DNA from 4 places in the Pseudomonas sp. NPDC077186 genome. Region 2 is predicted to be linked to each of the others. Evidence: predicted binding sites of a transcription regulator. Region 2 holds the regulator's gene; each other region holds the start of a gene.
What was found. Region 2 encodes sigma-54, which starts transcription at its own class of promoters, with help from an activator protein. Its sites were predicted from a motif close to ANTGGCATNNANNTTGCTNT; they were not measured.
Positions count from the first base shown of each region.

Region 1 (2,199 bases), on a different contig from region 2:
CGTCCAGGCCGGCCATCAGCAGCGCGGCGAAGGCCAGGTACGGGTTGGCAGCCGGGTCCGGGAAGCGCGCTTCGATACGGCGGGCTTTCGGGCTGGCAACGTACGGGATGCGGATCGAGGCGGAACGGTTGCGGGCCGAGTAGGCCAGCATCACCGGAGCTTCGAAACCCGGAACCAGGCGCTTGTAGGAGTTGGTCGACGGGTTGGTGAAGCCGTTCAGGGCCTTACCGTGCTTGATGATGCCGCCGATGAAGTACAGAGCAGTCTCGGACAGGCCGGCATAGCCTTCGCCAGCGAAGGTGTTCTTGCCGTCTTTGGAGATCGACATGTGCACGTGCATGCCCGAGCCGTTGTCGCCGTACAGCGGCTTCGGCATGAAGGTGGCGGTCTTGCCGTAGGCGTCGGCGACGTTGTGTACGCAGTACTTCAGGGTCTGAACTTCGTCAGCCTTGGCCACCAGGGTGTTGAACTTCACGCCGATTTCGTTCTGGCCGGCAGTGGCCACTTCGTGGTGGTGCACTTCGACGACCAGGCCCATTTCTTCCATGGCGTTGCACATGGCAGTACGGATTTCGTGGTCGTGGTCGCACGGCGGAACCGGGAAGTAACCGCCCTTGACGGCCGGACGGTGGCCCTTGTTGCCGCCTTCGACGTCGCCGTCGGTCATCCAGGAGCCTTGCTCGGAGTAGATCTTGAACATCGAGCCGGAGATGTCGGACTTGAACTTCACTTCGTCGAAGATGAAGAACTCGGGCTCCGGGCCGACGAACACGGTGTCGCCGATGCCGGTGGTCTTGAGGAATTCCTCGGCGCGCTTGGCGATCGAGCGCGGGTCGCGGTCGTAGCCTTGCATGGTGCTCGGCTCGATGATGTCGCAGACCAGGATCAGGGTCGGCTCTTCGGTGAAGGGGTCGAGCACGGCGGTGTCGTCGACCGGCATCAGGATCATGTCGGAGGCTTCGATGCCTTTCCAGCCATGAATGGAGGAGCCGTCGAACATCTTGCCGTGTTCGAAGAAATCGTCGTCCAGGGCATCGCGAGCCGGCATGGTCACGTGGTGCTGCTTGCCTTTGGTATCGGTGAAGCGCAGGTCTACCCACTTCACGTCGTGTTCTTTGATCAGTTGAACAGCCTTAGACATGTTGTCCTCCAGATGGAAAAGGCTCGCTTCGTGGAGCCCCGATATGTGCGGTGAAGCCCGGCGGGATAGTCCTCCAGGGCAACCTGCCTCACAAGGGAGCAAATTGCATGCCAGTGCCCCGGAATGGACGGAAGCCCGAAAACTCAGGCGCTGCGCGGCCTGCATGGGACATGTGCAGGAATATTTGCACCATTTAGGGGCTGTCAAATATCGCAATGTTCTATTTTGGTGCGCTCTGCGAGGTGCGCAGTATTTTTGGTCAAAGCTTGAGCAATTTCCGCTATAATCCGCGCCCCTGTTTTTCCGTCGCCCCTGCAGGCGCCCAATTCATGAAGCTGATCGTCAAAGTTTTCCCGGAAATCACCATCAAGAGCCGCCCGGTGCGCAAGCAGTTCATCCGCCAGTTGGGGAAGAACATCCGCACCGTGCTGCGTGATCTTGACCCCGAACTGCGGGTGACCGGTGTCTGGGACAACCTCGAGGTCGAGACCGACCTGGACGATCCGCGCCTGCTCGCCGAGATGACCGAGCGCCTGCGCAATACGCCCGGCATCGGCCTGTTCCTCGAGGTCAACGAGTACCCGCTGGGCGATCTGGACGACATCACCGAGCACTGCAAGCGCCACTACGCCGACCAGCTGCCGGGCAAGATCTTCGCCGTGCGCTGCAAACGCGGCGGCAAGCACGCCTTCAGCTCCATCGACGTCGAGCGCCATGTCGGCTCGCGCCTGCGCCAGGAGTGCAATGCGGCCGGCATCGACCTGAAGAAGCCGCAGGTCGAAGTGCGCATGGAGATCCGCGACCAGCGCCTGTTCGTCGTCCATCACCGCCACGAAGGCCTCGGCGGCTACCCGCTGGGCTCGCTGGAGCAGACCCTGGTGCTGATGAGCGGCGGCTTCGACTCCACCGTGGCGGCCTACCAGATGATGCGCCGCGGCCTGGTCAGCCACTTCTGCTTCTTCAACCTCGGCGGTCGCGCCCACGAGCTGGGCGTGATGGAAGTGGCCCACTACCTGTGGCAGAAGTTCGGCCGTTCGCAGCGCGTGCTGTTTATCAGC
Region 1 is NZ_JBITWE010000003.1:90,871-93,069, reverse strand. It holds gene glnA (glutamate--ammonia ligase) at 1-1,141, opposite strand, end outside; gene thiI (tRNA uracil 4-sulfurtransferase ThiI) at 1,471-2,199, shown strand, end outside.
Region 1: the regulator sigma-54 is predicted to act here: its motif matches at 1,237-1,256, upstream of glnA (glutamate--ammonia ligase).

Region 2 (2,199 bases):
GATCGGCTACCTGCCGCAGGAAGCCTCGATCTTCCGCAAGCTGTCGGTGGCCGACAACATCATGGCCATCCTCGAGACGCGCAAGGACCTGGACCGCGCCGGCCGCCAGGCGGAGCTGGAAAACCTGCTGCAGGAATTCCACATCCACCACATCTCAGGCAGCCTCGGCATGAGCCTGTCCGGCGGCGAGCGGCGCCGCGTGGAAATCGCCCGCGCCCTGGCCACCAACCCCAAGTTCATCCTGCTCGACGAGCCCTTCGCCGGCGTCGACCCGATCTCGGTGGGCGACATCAAGCAGATCATCCACCACCTCAAGACCAAGGGCATCGGCATCCTGATCACCGATCACAACGTGCGCGAGACCTTGGACATCTGCGAAACCGCCTACATCGTCAACGACGGCCAGCTGATCGCCGAGGGCGACGCCGAGACCATCCTCGCCAACCAGACGGTGAAAGAGGTGTACCTGGGCCATGAGTTCCGCTTGTAGGCACCGATTACTCCCACTACAGAAAGATTACAAGACCTAGGCAAACCCCCTAAACTCAGGCATATAATTTGCTTCCTGGTGGCGCCCCGGCGCCCTGTAGTGGAAGGCGTAACCCGCCGGTGAATTAAGGTCTGCAATGAAACCATCGCTAGTCCTCAAGATGGGCCAGCAGCTGACGATGACCCCGCAGCTGCAACAGGCTATCCGCCTCCTCCAACTGTCGACCCTGGACCTGCAACAGGAAATCCAGGAGGCACTGGAGTCCAACCCCATGCTCGAGCGCCAGGAAGACGGCGACGACTTCGACAACAGCGACCCCATGGCCGACGGCGCGGAAAGCGCCGCGCCCACCCCGAGCAAGGAAGACAGCTACCAGGAAACCACCCCCACGGTGGACAACCTGGAAGACGGCGAGTGGAACGAACGCATCCCCAACGAACTGCCGGTCGATACCGCCTGGGAAGACGTCTACCAGACCAGCGCCAGCAGCCTGCCGAGCAACGACGACGACGAGTGGGACTTCACCACCCGCACCTCCAGCGGCGAGAGCCTGCACAGCCACCTGCTCTGGCAACTCAACCTGGCGCCGATGTCGGACAAGGATCGGCTGATCGCCGCCACCTTGATCGACTGCATCAACAACGACGGCTACCTGGAAGAAAGCCTCGAGGAAGTCGCCGAATCCTTCGACCCCGAACTGGACGTCGAGCTGGACGAGGTGGAAGTGGTGCTGCACCGCATCCAGCAGTTCGAGCCGGCCGGCATCGGCGCCCGCGACCTGCGCGAATGCCTGCTGCTGCAACTGCGCCAGCTGCCCGCCGGCACGCCCTGGCTGAGCGAGACCCAGCGCGTGGTCGGCGACTACCTGGAACTGCTCGGCAGCCGCGATTACGCCCAGCTGATGCGCCGCAGCAAGCTCAAGGAAGACGAGCTCAAGCAGGTCATCGACCTGATCCAGCGCCTCAACCCGCGCCCGGGTTCGCAGATCGAGTCCAGCGAGCCGGAGTACGTGGTGCCCGACGTCATCGTGCGCAAGCACAACGACCGCTGGCTGGTGGAGCTGAACCAGGAGGCCATGCCGCGCCTGCGGGTCAACCCGCAGTACGCCGGCTTCGTCAAACGCGCCGACTCCAGCGCCGACAACACCTTCATGCGCAACCAGCTGCAGGAAGCGCGCTGGTTTATCAAGAGCCTGCAGAGCCGCAACGAGACGCTGATGAAGGTCGCCACGCAGATCGTCGAGCACCAGCGCGGCTTCCTCGACTACGGCGACGAGGCGATGAAGCCGCTGGTGCTGCACGATATCGCCGAGGCGGTGGGCATGCACGAGTCGACCATCTCGCGGGTCACCACGCAGAAATTCATGCACACCCCGCGCGGCATTTACGAGCTGAAATACTTCTTCTCCAGCCACGTCAGCACCGCCGAGGGTGGCGAATGCTCGTCCACCGCGATCCGCGCCATCATCAAAAAACTGGTTGCCGCAGAAAACGCGAAAAAGCCGTTGAGCGACAGCAAGATCGCTGGTTTACTGGAGGCACAAGGCATCCAAGTCGCCCGTCGGACAGTCGCCAAGTACCGCGAATCCCTCGGCATAGCGCCCTCCAGCGAGCGCAAGCGACTGATGTAGGCCAGATCGATTGGAAGCCTCTCGCTTCCAAGCCAAAGTGTTCCGGCGGCGGGTCGCATAGGACCCGCCTCTTACACAA
Region 2 is NZ_JBITWE010000002.1:173,729-175,927, forward strand. It holds gene lptB (LPS export ABC transporter ATP-binding protein) at 1-490, shown strand, start outside; gene ACIGKL_RS09455 (RNA polymerase factor sigma-54) at 627-2,120, shown strand.

Region 3 (2,199 bases), on a different contig from region 2:
TGGTTTCGCGATACCTACCCCTTCGAGGTGCTGAAGAACCGGGTGCTGCCGGAGTTGATCAAGGCCTATCCGGCGCAGCGCCTGCGCATCTGGTCGGCGGCCTGTTCGTCCGGGCAGGAGCCCTATTCGCTGTCGATGTCGATCGACGAGTTCGAGCGGACCAATATCGGCCAGCTCAAGGGCGGGGTGCAGATCGTCGCCACCGACCTGTCGCCGTCGATGCTGGCCAACTGCAAGTCCGGCGAGTACGACAGCCTGGCCATGGGGCGCGGCCTGGCGCAGGAGCGCCTGCAGCGTTATTTCGATCCCAAGGGGCCGGGCCGCTGGCAGGTCAAGGCGCCGATCAAGAACCGCGTCGAGTTCCGCCCGCTCAATCTGCTCGACAGCTATGCGGCGCTGGGCAAGTTCGACATCGTGTTCTGCCGCAACGTGCTGATCTACTTCTCCGCCGAGGTGAAGAAGGACATCCTCACGCGCATCCATGCCAGCCTCAAGCCGGGCGGTTACCTGTTCCTCGGTGCGTCCGAGGCACTCAACGGCCTGCCCGAGAAGTACCAGATGGTGCAGTGCAGTCCGGGCATCATCTACAAGGCGAAATAGCCGCGCAGATGCCGCGTAACGACAAACGGGAGGCCAAGGGTCTCCCGTTTTCGTTTGGGTTGCGCCATCCGGCGCGCATCCATGGTGATGCAATGTCCGCTGGTGCGCGCGTCGCACCTTACGACAATGGGCTGCGGCGGTGGCGGCAAGGCGGCGTTGCCGCTTGCTTGCCCATGGGCGGTAAGGGCTTGCCGCTTTGCCGCTGGCCTTGTCTCATTTCTTATATAAACAACTGATTTATAAGTGATTTTTTAGTTGGCACAAGCTTTGCTGAATATCTGGCAGGAAAGACCAGACTGCCCCAGCGGCAAAGGTTGCAGAACATGAGCATCAATTTCGGCAAGGCCCTCGGTATCCACGAACAGGCACTCGGCTTCCGCGCCCAGCGCGCCGAGGTGTTGGCCAACAATATCGCCAACGCCGATACCCCCAACTACAAGGCGCGCGACCTCGACTTCGCCAGCGTGCTGGCCGCGCAGAGCGCCAAGCAGCAGCGCGGCAACGTCGCCCTGGCGCGCACCGACGGCCGTCATATCGGCGCCGAGGGCATCGCCACCGGCCAGGCCGAGCTGGCCTACCGCACGCCGCTGCATGCCTCGCTGGACCAGAACAGCGTCGACCTGCAGATGGAGCAGTCGAACTACGCCGAGAACTCGGTGCACTTCCAGGCCAGCTTCACCTTCCTCAACAGCAAGTTCAAAGGGCTGACCAGCGCCCTGCGCGGCGAATAAGGAGCGCGACCATGTCCCTTGCCAGTGTCTTCAATATCGCCGGAACCGGCATGAGCGCGCAGAGCACGCGCCTCAATACCATCTCCAGCAACATCGCCAACGCCGAGACGGTGTCCTCGAGCATCGAGCAGACCTACCGCGCCCGCCATCCGGTGTTCGCCACCGTGTTCCAGCAGGCCCAGGGCGGCGACCGCGGCTCGCTGTTCGCCGAGCAGGACGAGGCCGGCCGCGGCGTGCAGGTGCTCGGCGTGGTCGAGGACCAGAGCAGCCTGATGCCGCGCTACGAGCCGGATCACCCGGCGGCGGACGCCGGCGGCTACGTGTACTACCCCAACGTCAACGTGGTCGAAGAGATGGCCGACATGATTTCCGCCAGTCGCGCCTTCCAGACCAACGTGGAAATGATGAATACCGCCAAACAGATGCTGCAGCGCGTGCTGACCCTGGGTCAGTAAGTCAGCGAAAGGGAGTCAGGCATGAGCACAGTCAGCGGCACCAGTTCGGTACTGGATCAGTACCAGATCAAGCAGGACACCACGCAGAACAAGGAGCTCGGCAAGAACGAGTTCCTCAACCTGCTGGTGGCCCAGTTGAACAACCAGAACCCGCTGGAGCCGCAAGGCAACGGCGAGTTCATCGCCCAGCTGGCGCAGTTCAGCCAGGTCGAGGGCATCGAGAAGCTCAACACCAGCATGGAGTCGCTGCTCTCCGGCTATCAGTCGTCGCAGGCGCTGCAGGCCTCGTCGCTGGTCGGGCGCAAGGTCATAGTGCCGACCGAGAAGGCGGTGGTCGACACCAGCGAGAGCTTCAAGGCCAGCACGGTGCTGCCGGTCACCAGCAGCAACGTCTACGTCAACGTCTACGACAG
Region 3 is NZ_JBITWE010000001.1:523,259-525,457, reverse strand. It holds gene cheR (protein-glutamate O-methyltransferase CheR) at 1-600, shown strand, start outside; gene flgB (flagellar basal body rod protein FlgB) at 924-1,331, shown strand; gene flgC (flagellar basal body rod protein FlgC) at 1,343-1,786, shown strand; gene flgD (flagellar hook assembly protein FlgD) at 1,808-2,199, shown strand, end outside.
Region 3: the regulator sigma-54 is predicted to act here: its motif matches at 855-874, upstream of flgB (flagellar basal body rod protein FlgB).

Region 4 (2,199 bases), on a different contig from region 2:
TGAGCAGCAGGTTGTGCGAGCCGGCGGCGGCCACCAGCAGGGCGCGCTTGGCCGCCAGCTGGCCCTGCACTTCGGCCAGGTCGGGGTAGGGCAGGCTCTGCCGGAGCAGGCCCCGGGCCGCATAGGGTTCGAGGGGGGCGGTGCCGTTGAGGTGCGCGGCGATCTGCAGCAGATGCTCGACGGCGATCACCCTGAGCCCGGAGGCCAGGCTGGCCTCTTCGGCATTGGCCGCCGGCACCAGCAGGGTGCGCCCGGCTTCGCGGGCGGCCAGCGCCGCCGGCAACACGCCCTGCACCGGGCGCACGGCGCCGGATAGCGCCAGTTCGCCGAGACATTCGTATTCATCGAGAGATGGGGCCGGTACCTGACCGCTGGCGGCGAGAATGCCCAGGGCGATGGCCAGGTCGAAGCGCCCACCGTCCTTAGGCAAATCGGCGGGGGCCAGATTGAGGGTGATGCGTTTGCTGGGAAATTCGAAGGCGGCATTGAGGATAGCGCTGCGCACGCGGTCCTTGCTTTCCTTGACCGCGGTTTCCGGCAGGCCGACCAGGGTCAGGGAGGGCAGGCCGTTGGCCAGGTGCGCCTCGACGGTGACGGCCGGCGCTTCGACGCCGACCTGGGCGCGGCTGTGGACGAGGGCCAGGGACATGATCGCTCCTTGATCGGTCCCGCCGCTGAATCAGTCGGCGGGTGGGTTGAGCTTGGCTTCCAGCTCGGCAACCTTGGCTTCCAGCGCCTCCAGGCGCGCGCGGGTGCGGGCCAAGACCACCATCTGGCTGTCGAACTCCTCGCGGCTGACCAGCTCGAGCTTGCTGAAGCCGCTCTGCAGCAGGGCCTTGAACTGGGCCTCCAGTTCCGCGCGCGGCAGCGGGCTGTCGCCGCCGAACAGACGCGAGGCGTGGCTACTGAGGGTGTCGAGCAGGGCTTTGGGCGGCAGCATGGTCGGGTTCCGAGTACAGACGGCCGGCAGTGTAGCACGCGGTCGGCGGCGGGGCGCCGCCCCCGGCAGTTGCACGATTTTTGCGCACGGTCGGCGCGCATGGCGCACCAATCTTGTGCGTAAGTGCCGTCGCGGGCTCGCCCCGGCTGCCCCAGACTGCAGGTAAAACCCTGAATCGCGGCGCTTTTATGGGAGCTGGCAAGCTTTCTGCTTAGGGCCTAGCGACTCATGCACCGATGCAGTACCGGTGCGTCGGACGGAGCGGGGGAGTGTTTCGTCGGGAGCGGTTGGTGGGTATCGGCCACGCCAGGCTGGGGCGGTCGGTGCATTACAAAAGCCAGACACTGCGCTTAGACTTGAGCCGGGTTCGCAATTCCTGGGGCAAGTCCACCTTACACGGGAGAAAGTTTCATGAAGCTAGTCACTGCCATCATCAAGCCGTTCAAGTTGGACGACGTGCGCGAGTCGCTGTCGGAGATCGGCGTGCAGGGCATTACCGTCACCGAGGTCAAGGGCTTCGGCCGCCAGAAGGGCCACACCGAGCTGTATCGCGGCGCCGAGTACGTGGTCGACTTCCTGCCCAAGGTGAAGATCGACGTGGCCATCGCCGACGATCAGCTCGATCGCGTCATCGAGGCCATCACCAAGGCGGCCAACACCGGCAAGATCGGCGACGGCAAGATTTTCGTGGTCAATCTGGAACAGGCGATCCGCATCCGTACCGGCGAAACCGATACCGACGCGATCTAAACCCTCCGAACCCCACGCCCCAGGAGTAAACCCATGACTCTGCGAACTTTCGCAGGGCTAGGAGCCCTTTTGCCCTCGATTTGCGGCCTCGCGCCGCTGTCGACGACGAATGCCGGTGTCGGCGAAGTCCTCGCCGCCCCGCTGTGCCTGACCCTCGCAGGTCTCGCGCTCCGCGATGGGAACGCCTGGTCGCCTTGCGGTGCAAGGGGTTCAGCGATCCAGATCGAGCGTGGCAACTACCTGTAAAGCATACGGAACGCGTCCGGCGCCAACCCGGGCGTCTTAACCGAACAGCGCACAATAAGCGCCGGCAAGAGGTGAAAAATGGACAACACAGCATTGACTGCACTGCAGTACGGCTTCGATACCTTCTACTTTCTGATCTGCGGTGCCCTGGTGATGTGGATGGCGGCAGGCTTCGCCATGCTCGAATCCGGCCTGGTCCGCGCCAAGAACACCACCGAGATCCTGACCAAGAACATCGCCCTGTACGCGGTGGCTAGCGTGAT
Region 4 is NZ_JBITWE010000003.1:312,209-314,407, reverse strand. It holds gene ACIGKL_RS13465 (YifB family Mg chelatase-like AAA ATPase) at 1-649, opposite strand, end outside; gene ACIGKL_RS13460 (accessory factor UbiK family protein) at 680-940, opposite strand; gene glnK (P-II family nitrogen regulator) at 1,352-1,690, shown strand; gene ACIGKL_RS13450 (hypothetical protein) at 1,724-1,936, shown strand; gene ACIGKL_RS13445 (ammonium transporter) at 2,015-2,199, shown strand, end outside.
Region 4: the regulator sigma-54 is predicted to act here: its motif matches at 1,135-1,154, upstream of glnK (P-II family nitrogen regulator).